4 regions of the Paenibacillus sp. 05T425 genome follow, and region 3 is predicted to be linked to each of the others. Evidence: riboswitches for the same ligand, from Rfam matches in the RefSeq annotation. Region 3 holds a riboswitch; each other region holds the start of a gene.

Region 1 (3,114 bases), on a different contig from region 3:
AATGATCTCCTTAATCACTAAGATCATTCCCTTCCTCATTTACTTAAATAACTCTGCAACAATTGCTGCCTTATTTGCGTCAATAAAACTACAAAAAGAAGAGGCTTAGCCTCTTCTTATGATGGCATATTTAATTGTACATTACGATAAGATGATGATAAACAGTTAGCTGCCGATAAAGCACTAAGTGGATGACGGTTTGTTCGGTCCAATAACGTACACGGTGTAACCCTTCTTGCGTCCGAACTTCTCCGCAGTCTTCTGACTGCCGAAATACACGTCGATCTTATTGCCCTTTATTGCGCTTCCCGTATCCTCTGCCCGGCGGAATCCGATGCCTTCAATGAATACCCACCAGCCGATCGGGATTACCTTCGGATCAACCGCGATCGTTCTTCCTTCCGTCACTTTCGTTCCGGACGCCGTAATGCCGTATTGAGGGTGGCTTTCGTCCTTGCCCGTCGATTCCACGCCAGCGGAATACGCAGTTAACGTGACGTTCTTCAAGATGCTCTTCGCCTTAAGCGTTACACCGTTCTTCGTCAACGTCTCCACAGTAGGACTACTGTTAGAGAGCACGGTTACCTTCGGCTCAGGCTTCTTCGTACCGACTGCCACGACTTGATCGACAGCAGCGGTCTCGATTACTTTGCTGACCATTTGCTTAGAAACAAGCACGCCATCCTCGTACTGCTTCTGAATATGCTCAACGATAAGGCCTTGCTTACCGGTCTGGATCAGCTTCTCCTTGCCGACCTCCAGCGTCGGATCTTCTTTCTTCACGATAGAGAATGGCATCGCCCGCTCGCTCTCCGATACTTTCGTATCGACGCGTACAACGGTTACCGACATATCCTCTTCGACAGATGAGTTAAGCGACGGTACTACTTTATCATGATTACGAACAGAAATATTTAATTGCTCGATCGCCGCTTGCACAGTTCCTTCTGTCGTGTACACCGTTGATGTCTTGCCATCCGCCGTTACATTGACCGCCACCGCATGATTAATTTCAACGCGATCGCCGTCTTTAATGGCTGCATTCAGAGGCACCGAAACCTTGTCATGCTCGCCAATCGTAATAGCTTGTTCATCCAGTAGGCGTTGCAGGACCCATTGCTTTGTTTCTACAACGGTTTCTTGTCCATTCACTACTACGGAGACGCTTTTGACAGCCGTTCCGTACAACAACACCAGTAACATGAAAGTCATAGCGATTGAGATAATAGCACTGAGTAGTATCAAACGCAAATTTTCATGCTTCCATCGCATTGCGAAAGACATGCTGGATGATCGTTTCCCATGGGTGTCCTTTACCTGGATTGTGCCCATTTCATCGGTCCTCCTTCATAGCCCCGCCGCCAAGTGTTACGCATGATTACAACTGACGCGACTATAGTATATTGGCGTGCGAGCACGCAATCCAGTAATTCTACTTCTTTTCTCGATCCTCTCACCTCCATGACTAACCCTATGACGACGATTTCCCGATTATTCGAAAATAAAAAGAAGCCGTCGACAGAGGATCTGTATCGTGGCTTCTCGGATGTCTACACGAGATATCATAAAAATGGGTGCACGAGGTTGATCGCTCTCTATGAACGCTTACGAGGTTAGCTGACGGATTCGGGCAAGAGAGCTGCCCTATTCGAAATCGCAATGCTCATGGCAATGGCTTCGAAATTCACCCCTGAAAAGATCAAAGCGCGGTCCTTCAAATACCCGCACTTGGGTCCCCCGTTCTCCTTCCGGAGATTAAGCGCAAACTGGAAATCCAATACAAAAAGTAATAACTCTGAAATGAATCATACCTTCACGGGCGGTCTGTTGTAAAGAAGCGATAAAAGACGATTTAAGCGAAAAAGCTGGTTAAAGTCGGAAAAGATTAAAGATTTCCTGAACAAAATCCAGTTTTATCGCCTAAAAGGTCATTGAATCTCTCGTTTCCTACCGTTTTTAAACAATACCAAAACATTTTTTACCGTTTTCGGTCGTAATTTTGGCTATTTCTTCCACGGATTTACCCAATAGCTCGGCAGCAGACTGGGCGACAAGAGAGACGTAAGCGGACTCATTTCGCTTCCCTCGGAACGGGTGAGGGGTCAAATAAGGGGCGTCCGTTTCGATCAATAATCGGTCCAATGGAACTTGCTTCAGCACCTCTTTTGGCACGCGTGCATTTTGGAATGTAACCGGTCCCCCGAACGAGATATAGAAGTTCATATCGAGGCAGGCTTTGGCCGTCTCCCAACTGCCGGAATAGCAGTGCATGACGCCTCCAACCTCTGCCGCATTCTCCTCGCGCAAGATCTTAACGATATCCTCATGCGCATCCCTATTGTGGATGACGATCGGCTTCTTCACCTTTCGCGCCAGCCTAATCTGCTCCCGAAATACACGATGCTGCACATCCTTAGGTGAAGTGTCCCAATGGTAATCAAGTCCTATCTCGCCTATTGCGACAACTTTCGGATGCTCGCATAGACGTTCAATCCATTCCAAGTCGTCTGGCGTCATATCGATGCTGTCGACAGGGTGCCAGCCAACCGCTGCGTAGATAAAGTCATAAGCTTCCGCAAGCGCAATCGTTGTCGGGATCGTCTCCCGATTGAAGCCGATATTGAGCAGCAGATCAACGCCCGCTTCTCTCGCTCGCTCAATTACCTCTTTACGGTCCTCGTCGAACTTATGTGAGTCTAGATGGGTATGCGTATCAAATAAATATGTCATGTTGATGTTATACTCCTTCATTAAGCTGAAATAGTTGTTTCAAATGAGGACTAATCTGCGAAATATTCATCCTGAGCGGCTCCTCTGGAAAATACAAATGATACTGTCCCTGATGTAAACCGGTGATCGATCTAACAATGTCGGATTTAGCCGATATTTCACTTATTTCATCCTGATGATCCAACAACAAAATCGGCGCTTTTTCTTTCTTTTCTCCCTCTTGTCTGTCGGGACGATACACGTCATACGGCAGATCGAACGGGAAATCCAGCTCCATATGGTACTCCGGAATCATGCCGATTGAGAGGAACAGCAAACGTATTTCTTCTAATAAAGTAGGCTCAGGATCATCGATCGTTATGTACTTGTATAATCGTCGATTCA
Region 2 (3,114 bases), on a different contig from region 3:
CGATGCCGAAGAACCGGAATACGGCTTCTTCGGATATAGCTGCCGCCCAAGCAAGCACGGGCATGAGCCATAGATAACTCATGTTGTATGGCGATTGCGTAACGTCACTGGTCGACCATGTGCCGATCGTGAGTTTCAAGCCGATGAAGATGGCCGCCTGCAGCGCGAACAGAATAGCGGCGAAGCAGTAGCCAAGCCCCATGCTGCGCCACACGTACGTTCCGTACCCAGGCTGGCCGAAACGCGGCCATAAGGCGCGTCCTTGCGCCTTCCACAAGCCGTCGCCCGCCACGAGCGAGATATAGATCGAGCCGGCCATCGGAATAGACAATAGGACGGTGAATATGGCGGTTATCAGAATCGTCTGACCGCCGAGCTCATTTTCGCCTAGCGATGCTCTAACTCCGTCGAGTACGTTTATATTGATGATGACATACGTAACGAAGTAAATGATAGTGAGTACGATTCCGCGCTTGAATGACGTATGTCCTCGGTAAAGGACGGCGTAGATGACCGCAAGCACGAACAGGATAAAGCTCATGAGGAAGTAGCCGAAGCCGGTCATGAATTGCGCCCACTTGTCTTGGCCTTTCACATAGTCCCTATACTCTGCCGGCGGAATGAAGGCTGGCTTGTATTTCGTCATAACGGGCTTGCCGTCGATCAAGCTTACGGCAATCGTCACTTGCAGCTTCGATTGGCCGATCGAATGGTCGCTTGGGCTAACTCCCCACTCGCCGTTCGGATAGGCCGCTCCGCTTGCAAGTTCCTCTGCACGGAACCCTTGCTCCTCGAGCAACGCGATGCTCAGCTTATCGATTTCCGGATCGTCGTCCCGAACAGGCTCGCCGCCATGCAGATTCCAGGCCACGATACGTTCACTCTGCATATGGACGTAGACGAATCCTTTGCCGCCTGTCCCTTCGAAGTCGACCTCGACTTGATACGTATCGGTTGGAAATTGTTTATCGTATTGATCAGCATACGCCTCTGTCAGCTCATCGCGCGTAAGGTAGCCGTTCATAAGCTTGTCGGATTGATGGACGGCTTTGGCGGAGTCCACCTCTCGTCCTACGAGCTTCTCGGCGAACGACGCGGCTGCCTGCTCTGCTTGTGCTTTGCTGATGGCTCTGCCGCCTAGCTCATCTGAAGAGCTCGCCTTTATTAGCGGGACGATATCGACGAACATGTAAATTAGAAGACAAATAACGGCTGCCCATATGTAACGCTTCCATTCCTTGTGTTTAATTGAATCGATCATCAGTTCACCTCATGCGTATAGGAGTAGGATGAAGCATACTATACTACCATATCACAACGTTCCCTGAATTATCCATTGAAAGTAGGTCTTTATTTTCATAAACCCGCGAAATAACGATGTTCATGAAGTGTAGGGCAAGGTGAAGCGCATAACTGCGTCTTTTTGGTCGAATATAGCCTCTAATGTGAGAAAAGGGAGCTTTATGCAAGGACGTATTTGGGCTTATAATCGTTATCGTCATACCAAATGAATAGCACAGCCGAATTTCCTTAGGAAAACGGGGGAACCATATTGTTGCCGGGCATCCGGCGGCATGGGGTGAATTTCTACATTGCCGGAGCGCAGCTTCAGGCGATTGAATAGGGCTGCCTGTCCAGGCCCGAATCCGTCAGCTAACCTCGTAGGCGTATTGGAACAGGACTCATCTTCTTGAGCACTTGAGCTTCCAGTGCTTTTTTTTGTGCGCTTATAACGATAACGCAGCAGATTTTCGAAGATTGAGGTGCACAATATAAGATGAAATTCGCATGGATTTGGGACGTGAAGAACTGGTCTCCGCCGAGGATACTTGTTAGCGGCTTCGCGCTCATTATATTCATTGGGGCATTTTTGCTCTCTTTGCCCTTCGCCTCGGCAACAGGCGAACGGCTGAACTTCATAGACGCTTTGTTCACGGCGACTTCAGCGACATGCGTGACCGGCCTCGTCGTCGTCGATACCGGCACCTATTTCTCGACAGCCGGCCAGATCGTTCTGATGGTGCTGTTCCAGCTTGGCGGCCTCGGCTTCATGACGATGGCAACGCTAATCGCGCTCGTTTTGCGGCGGAAAATATCGCTGCGCGAGAGGCTGATTCTTCAAGAGGCGATGAATCAGACAAGCATGGAGGGCATTATTAGGCTAATTCGCCGCGTCATCTACTACTCGCTATCTATTGAACTCGTCGGGATGCTGCTTTTCACGTTCCGGTTCTCGTTCGATATGCCGCTTGGCAAGGCAGCTTTCTTCGGCGCTTTCCACGCCGTATCGCTGTTCAACAACGCCGGCTTCGATATTTTCGGAGATTACCGCAGCTTAACGCTGTATGTGTCCGATCCAATCGTTAATATTGCCGCAATGATGCTAATCGTATTCGGAGGACTCGGCTTCGTCGTTATGTCAGATCTAATGGAATATCGGAAGAAGCGCAAGCTGTCGCTGCATAGTAAAATCGTTCTCGCCATGACGGGGACATTGATCGCGTTAGGCGCGATTGTGTTGTTTGTTTTCGAATTCACGAACCCCCTCACGCTCGGCTCGCTCGATTGGGGAGGCAAGATATGGGCCTCATTATTCCAATCCATTACACCGCGTACGGCTGGCGCCAATACGCTCGATTATACAGCTCTAAGGCAGGCTACCGTCTTCTTTACGATCATCCTTATGTTCATCGGCGCATCGCCGGGCTCGACGGGGGGCGGCATTAAAACCACGACGTTCACGGTGCTTATCGGCGCCGTAATCTCGATGATTCGCGGACGTGAGGATATCGTCTTCTTCCGCTATCGGCTTGCCAAGGACCGCATATTCAAGGCGCTGACGATTACGATTTTGTCGTTAACGCTCGTCGTGGTCGTGACGATGATTCTTGCAACGATCGAGAATCAGCCGTTCATGAAAATATTGTTCGAGGCAACATCCGCGTTCGGCACCGTAGGACTATCCATTGGATTGACCCCGGAGCTTAGCGATATTAGCAAAATGATTATTGCATTCACGATGTTTGCCGGTCGGCTAGGTCCATTAACGCTCGCTTATGCGCTTGGGCCTGGAACAGATAAAGAATTGTACCGGTATCCGGAAGGTAAAATAAC
Region 3 (3,114 bases):
CAAGATTCCAAAATAACCGCTAGCCTTGGATAGATCCAGATCCCCCGAGCCCATAAACGCTTTGAGAGCTTTGGGCATATCCTCCATCATGCTGTTAAGCTGTCCGCTTGCTGCCGTTGCTTCATATTTGTTCATACCGCTTGCAAGCAACAGAATGATTCCAATACTCCAAAAAATAATCGATTTTCGGTACGTCTTCATTTCCCTGTAAAAAACATTCATTTTGCACCCCATCCTGTCGTTTTCTCTTATACAGCATGAACATCTTTTTTCCTATAGACGGCGTAGCTGGCAGCGACGGAAACGATAATGATGCCGATAGCAGCCGTGAGATAGGAAGCTTCATACTTGGAGCTTTCGATAATCAGCTTAGGGTCAAAATATTTGAACGGAGACAAATAACGTTTGGCGCCATCATCGCCTGCCGCAACGAGCATGCCGATTACAAAAAAGGCGAACACGGTACCTAGTGAAACGGATAACACAGCCTTGATCTTAGGAAACACAACGGAAACGATAATTCCTATAGCAAGAAAAATGAGCTGTATAAACAACAAGGTTATCGAAATCATAAAAAATAGTTTCCCGCTATAATCTTCCGTCTTCATCTGGACTGCCATGAGGTTTGCCGCAATGAGATATAGAACATTCGTAACCGCTAATGAAACAACTGCAGCCATCAGCTTGGAAGTCATTATTTGCGTGCGCGTTACAGGTTTCGTTAAGAGAAAGTCTGCTGTTTTCTCACGGACCTCCTTGGAAACAATCGACGTTCCCAGAATCATCGCTTGAATAGCGCCGCAGAGCGTAATGTACATGAAAATATAAGAATAAAAGCCTAATAGGGTCCCTATGCTATCGAGCTCAATTCCTAGCGCTTTTCTGACGCCTTCGGGATAGCCTTCCAGCACCTTGGTAAATTCGTCAATGTCCTTGGACATGCCGGGAAAGAGCGAGAGGAATAAGATCATGATGCCAATTAAAGAGAGCGTCCATATCAGCATCGATTTTCTGTACGCTTTCAACTCATGCACAAACATATTCATCGCCGATCAGACCCCTTTTTCATAATAATGCATAAAGATTTCCTCAAGGTTCGGCTCTTCGATCCATAGGTTCTCGATTTCAATTTCAGCTATTTTTCTCATCACATGGTTGATGTTGCCTTTAAATAAAAAGCTCGTTGTTTTCCCATTCACKGAAATATTGTTCACGCCGGCCATATTGAAGAAATCGCGTTCTAGTTGTTCGGATGTATCTACCGTAAACTTTTTGTAGTTATTTTCTTTTAAAGTACTGATTTTTTCGACCGTAACGACCTTTCCTTCTTTAATAATCGCAACTCGATTACATAGCCGCTGAACTTCGCTTAAGATATGGGAGGAGAATAATATTGTGGCTCCTTTTTTATTCTCTTCTTCAAGCAATTCGAAAAACTTTTGCTGCATGAGCGGATCAAGGCCGCTGGTAGGTTCATCAAGAATAATGAGCTTCGGGCTATGGAGCAGCCCTTGAACGATACCCACTTTCTTTTTGTTGCCTAAAGACAGGTCATCTATTTTTTTCGTTAGATCCAGATCCATCATTTCAGCCAATTCTTTTATTCTTTTTTTGCAATCCTTTTTGAAAAAGCTGGCTGAGTAATTCAACAGGTCTGCGACCTTCATATTGTCGTAATAAAAAACCTCCGACGGCAAATAGCCGATTTCCTTTTTGATTTCCGGAGCAAACTTGATGCAGTCTTTACCGAATATCGTAGCGCTGCCGCTTGTCGGATAGATGAGAGACAATAACGTTCGGATCGTCGTTGATTTACCTGCCCCGTTCGGCCCGATAAACCCAAAAATTTCTCCCTCTTCAATGGAAAAACTAATATCAGTTATTCCTCTTGCTTTGCCGTAAGTCTTGGTCAGTTTGTTAATTTCGATCGCATTCATTGGGCAGCCTCCTCGTAATTTCCATGCTTATACGCAACAAAAAGAAGCCCAGAGAGCAGAGATACTCTACTCTCGGACTTCTTGCATAACGAAAAAGACGAGCCTATGCAAGGAACGATCGCGGTTCTCTCTCAATACGCTTACGAGGTTAGCTGTCGGATTCGGGCTTGAGAGTGCCCTACCTCATGCTTGCTAAGGCAAGCGAAAGGATTCACCCCATGAAACCATTCGGATGGTTTCGGTCGGGTCCCCCGTTTCCCTGTTCGGGAATTTAGCGTTTGACTAATTTAGTTGTTGAACAAATCATACGCCCAACCTTATGCAAAGTAAAACCTAAATTCAGAGGGTTTTAGCTGATTTTTGATCCAATCCTTGAATGGCATCGGCTTAATTGGGCAGTAGCACTTATTATCGATAAGTATGCCATTATTTGCTTGTATTTTCGTCATATAGCATGGAGATAGACGTTCGGCTGCGCTTGTACGCCCAGTGGTTCGTTGGTCCGCGGCCGCCGCCGATATTTATCCCGTCTTCGATCGCAGCTTGGATGAAAGCTTTCGCCTCGCGCATCGCACACTCAACATCAAGCCTCCTAGCGAGTCCGGCTGCAAGAGCAGCTGAGAATGTGCATCCCGTGCCATGCGTATGCCCCGTAGCGATTCGCTTGCCTGCCAGCTCGGTAAAATAACGGCCGTCGAACAGCAAATCCACGGCTTCCGCTCCCTCGTCGTGACCACCTTTGATAATGACATACCGGGCACCGAAGCCGGCGAGTCTCCTTGCCGCTTCTTCTTTATCCGTTTTACTCCGAATAGAGTTGCCCGTAAGCTGCTCGGCTTCCGGAATGTTAGGCGTCACGACTTCCGTAAGCGGCAATAGCTTGCCCGTTAAGGCGCGAATTGCCTCTTCTTGCAGAAGTACCGCGCCGCCTTTGGCTACCATAACCGGATCTACGACAACCTTCGTCCATCCGAACGTCCGGATCGCTTCGGCAACTGCTAATATGATTTCGCTGCTGAACAGCATGCCAGTCTTCACGGCATCAACCCCGATATCGTTGCCGACCGCATGGATTTGCCCAATAATCGCATCTGGACTCATTGGATATACGCCATGTACGCCAAGCGTATTCTGGGCAGTCACCGCCGTGATGGCGGACATGCCGAAGACGCCAAGC
Region 4 (3,114 bases), on a different contig from region 3:
GGCGCCAGAAGGCGCGCGGACATAAGGAGAACTACGGCATGAAGAAGTTAATATGGATCGGCTGTCTGTCTTACTTGGTAATCGGTATTGCGCATGTGGTAGGCGGATCGATATTGGAGCAGCTGATTGATCATTATGGGCTCACGTACAAAGACGGCGGACAATGGATTATGAATCAATTTCTCGGCTTCCTGGTCGGTGTCATACTGGCTCCCTCCATCACGGCAAGAATCGGCAAGCGAGGCGCGGTGCTTATTGCGCTTGGCGCGCTTACTTTAAGCGAGGCCGCTTACAGCCTGCTTCTTCCCTGGGGCTGGATGCTGGCCGTCGCTCCTCTCGCGGGGTTCGGCTTCGGCATGACGGAAGCGGTCGTCGGCGCGATGATCATCGACCTTGCTAAGGGCAAGGCTTCGGCAATGAGCCGGCTAGAAACGTTTTTTGGCGTCGGCGCACTTATTATACCGGTTGCAGCCGCTTATTTGATCGCTCAGAACGTATGGCAGGTATCGTTCCCGATACTGGCGGCACTGTCGGGCGTTACATTCGTATTGTGGCTCACGATGTCCTTCGGCAAGCTGGACGAGCAGATCGGATTTCAACCGCCGAAAGCAGCGGTGAGCAGCAGCATGGAGCAAGGGGCGGCAGGTGCAAGAACAGGTATATTCGGTTATCCGCGCACTGCGCTTCCGTTCTTGCTGCTGTCGGCAGCGTTCTTCATGATCTACGTAGGCATGGAGATGAGCTTCTCCAATTACTTGCCTTCCTTGCTTATTGAGCGTTCGCAGGTAAATGAGTCGAGTGCTGCGGCAGCGCTCAGCCTGTTCTGGGCAACAATGGTGTTCGGACGTATATTTGCAGGCACGTTGGCGGAGAAAATGGGGTATGCGAAGTATTTGTTTATTGCTACTGGCGGAGCAACGATCGTGTTCGCATTAATGGCGCTCATGGGTCAGCTCAGCTGGATGCTCTTCTTCGTCGCTTTAAGCGGTCTGTTCTTCTCGGGTATATTCGGTATCGCCCTTGTCTATGCGAATGCGTTAATCCCAGGCATGACTGAGCGGACGACGAGCTTGCTCGTAGCATGCGGCGGGCTTGGCGGGGCAATCTTCCCTCGCGTTACCGGCTGGTTCATGGATCGATATGACGGCGGGGTTACGCTTTGGTATGTAAGCGTACTGGTTCTGATCATGCTGCTCGTACTGGGCGCAATGCTTGTGCTAGGCAGAGGGCAGTCGCAGCGGCGCGATGCTGTGCGTAATAAATAGAAAGTAATAGCACCCCAACAGCCTGCAGGCTGTTGGGGTGGCCTATTTTGTCAGAAAAACAACAAAGCCGCAGACTGTTGTCGCGAGTGGACGAACAGACTGCGGCTTTGTTGTAAAGGGTGAAACTATTTTGCGTCGGCGTAAGTGGTAAATGCTTCCTCGCTAAGAATGCGACGTGCTGTCACATAACGAGGTTTGTAGTAAGTGGAATCGAGCTTGTCGACTACAACGCCGCGGCTAACCGAAGCGTGTACAATGTTGCCGTCCCCTATGTAGATGCCGACGTGGGAAATTGCGCCGTTGTTTCCGCCGCTTGTGTCGAAGAACACAAGATCCCCGGCAATCAGGTCATCTTTAGCGACCTTCGTGCCAACTGTTGCTTGATCGGAGGAAACGCGAGGAAGATCGATGCCCATCTTAGCGAACACATAGCTCGTGAAGCCGGAGCAATCGAAGCCTTTCGCGGTAGTTCCACCGCTTTTGTACGGAGTACCAATGACGTCATTGATAAATCCGTTCATTTTGGAGTCTGCGAAAACGCTTCCCGCTTGAACAGCGAGCAAGAGCGCAAGCCCCAAAAGCATTACGGTAACCTTTTTCAATTGTGAAACTCCTTCCGGTGCCGACGAGGTTAGCTGTGGGGTTCGGTTGAAGGTTCCCTATGATTCCTCAGGCGCTACGAACAAGTCGATGATATCCTCTTCTACAGAGGCGGTATGACTTATAGCCGTGGCGTCGGAATCAATTCACCCAGAGTGGTTCCCCCGTTTTCCGCTAGGAAATTAGGCAGTTTTGTTTTGCTCTTGACAATTATTCGATTTTTTTCATTCATCTCCTGCCTTTCTAACAAAATTCTAATAATTCTCATGTAATCTTTTGACAAACTGCTTCGTATAATCATTTTTCATGTAATAATAAAGCCTCAACTAGGACCGAGGGACTAAATAATCGATACTCGATTTCATTTATTATGTGGATATTCTGTAAAGTATGACCCCAAGGTACTAATGGTGAGAGGATTCTCATCTTTCTAGCAAAAAAGGCTGTCGCCGTCATTAGTAGGATGATAACGTAAAAACCCCCGAATTCGCCATAATAGGACAGGCGTAGATTCGGGGGTATTTGAGCTAAAGCGGGCTAAGATAATGAAGCTACTTGGATTGCAGGCATTCGTATTGAGCGGCAATGGTCCATACTCGGACGAGCGTTCGCACCAAGTTGTAGCCTTGATGAAGGATGAGTGCGAATAGTCCGGCCCATAGCAGCGATACACCGGTGATGAGAAGTCCTAATCCGGCTCCGATGGCCCACATAACCAGCGAGATGGCAGCGAAGGAGACGATATGCCTCAGCGCGCGCCCGAGCGAGTGGAGGATGCCTTCTTTTGAGGCGGCGCCAAGCTGCATGGCCAGGAAGAGCAGATGCAGCAGCACGCCCCAGAACAGCCATAGTCCAGCGCCGGGAAGGACGGATTGCAGCAGGTCGACGTTCGATCCGCCTTGCAGGTATGCGTCGAGCGCATGAGGCAGCACCCAGAATCCGGGAGCAAGTGCTAGCGCGGCCTCCGCCCAGTGGAGCAGCATGACCGGTTTCCAAGCTTTGCGAATGCCTTCTACAAATTTAGTGCCGCCGCCGGCCGCGCCTTCGCCTCGCGTACTAGAATGGTGCAGCGAATAGAACAGTCCGGCATTGAACAGGGGAGTCAGCAACATGCGGATGGCGAACAAGCCGCCTAGCATCCATACATAAGGCGTAAGGATGTCGGTCTTCAGCAGTTGGAACTGCGCCTCGGTCAGGAAGAGGTGAACGGCTGTATCAGACGGGTATGCAGCTGGAAACCGGCGCAGCA

Evidence for each region. Region 3 has a riboswitch for cyclic di-AMP ahead of AC1DF0_RS23985 (ABC transporter ATP-binding protein). Riboswitches for the same ligand answer to the same signal wherever they lie in the genome.
Region 1: linked by a shared signal. The riboswitch ahead of AC1DF0_RS30640 (ubiquitin-like domain-containing protein) and the one ahead of AC1DF0_RS23985 (ABC transporter ATP-binding protein) in region 3 are both predicted to bind cyclic di-AMP.
Region 2: linked by a shared signal. The riboswitch ahead of AC1DF0_RS10885 (TrkH family potassium uptake protein) and the one ahead of AC1DF0_RS23985 (ABC transporter ATP-binding protein) in region 3 are both predicted to bind cyclic di-AMP.
Region 4: linked by a shared signal. The riboswitch ahead of AC1DF0_RS29000 (C40 family peptidase) and the one ahead of AC1DF0_RS23985 (ABC transporter ATP-binding protein) in region 3 are both predicted to bind cyclic di-AMP.

Annotation. Positions count from the first base shown of each region.
Region 1 is NZ_JBFTLA010000025.1:10,206-13,319, reverse strand. It holds gene rnmV (ribonuclease M5) at 1-18, opposite strand, end outside; gene AC1DF0_RS30640 (ubiquitin-like domain-containing protein) at 184-1,332, opposite strand; cyclic di-AMP (ydaO/yuaA leader) riboswitch at 1,587-1,772, opposite strand; gene AC1DF0_RS30635 (TatD family hydrolase) at 1,957-2,730, opposite strand; gene AC1DF0_RS30630 (HD domain-containing protein) at 2,738-3,114, opposite strand, start outside.
Region 2 is NZ_JBFTLA010000004.1:397,795-400,908, forward strand. It holds gene AC1DF0_RS10880 (lysostaphin resistance A-like protein) at 1-1,261, opposite strand, end outside; cyclic di-AMP (ydaO/yuaA leader) riboswitch at 1,509-1,683, shown strand; gene AC1DF0_RS10885 (TrkH family potassium uptake protein) at 1,778-3,114, shown strand, end outside.
Region 3 is NZ_JBFTLA010000011.1:181,401-184,514, reverse strand. It holds gene AC1DF0_RS23995 (ABC transporter permease subunit) at 1-222, opposite strand, end outside; gene AC1DF0_RS23990 (ABC transporter permease subunit) at 249-1,046, opposite strand; gene AC1DF0_RS23985 (ABC transporter ATP-binding protein) at 1,053-1,937, opposite strand; cyclic di-AMP (ydaO/yuaA leader) riboswitch at 2,059-2,224, opposite strand; gene thiD (bifunctional hydroxymethylpyrimidine kinase/phosphomethylpyrimidine kinase) at 2,364-3,114, opposite strand, start outside.
Region 4 is NZ_JBFTLA010000019.1:41,119-44,232, reverse strand. It holds gene AC1DF0_RS29005 (MFS transporter) at 39-1,265, shown strand; gene AC1DF0_RS29000 (C40 family peptidase) at 1,391-1,867, opposite strand; cyclic di-AMP (ydaO/yuaA leader) riboswitch at 1,871-2,064, opposite strand; gene AC1DF0_RS28995 (hypothetical protein) at 2,417-3,114, opposite strand, start outside.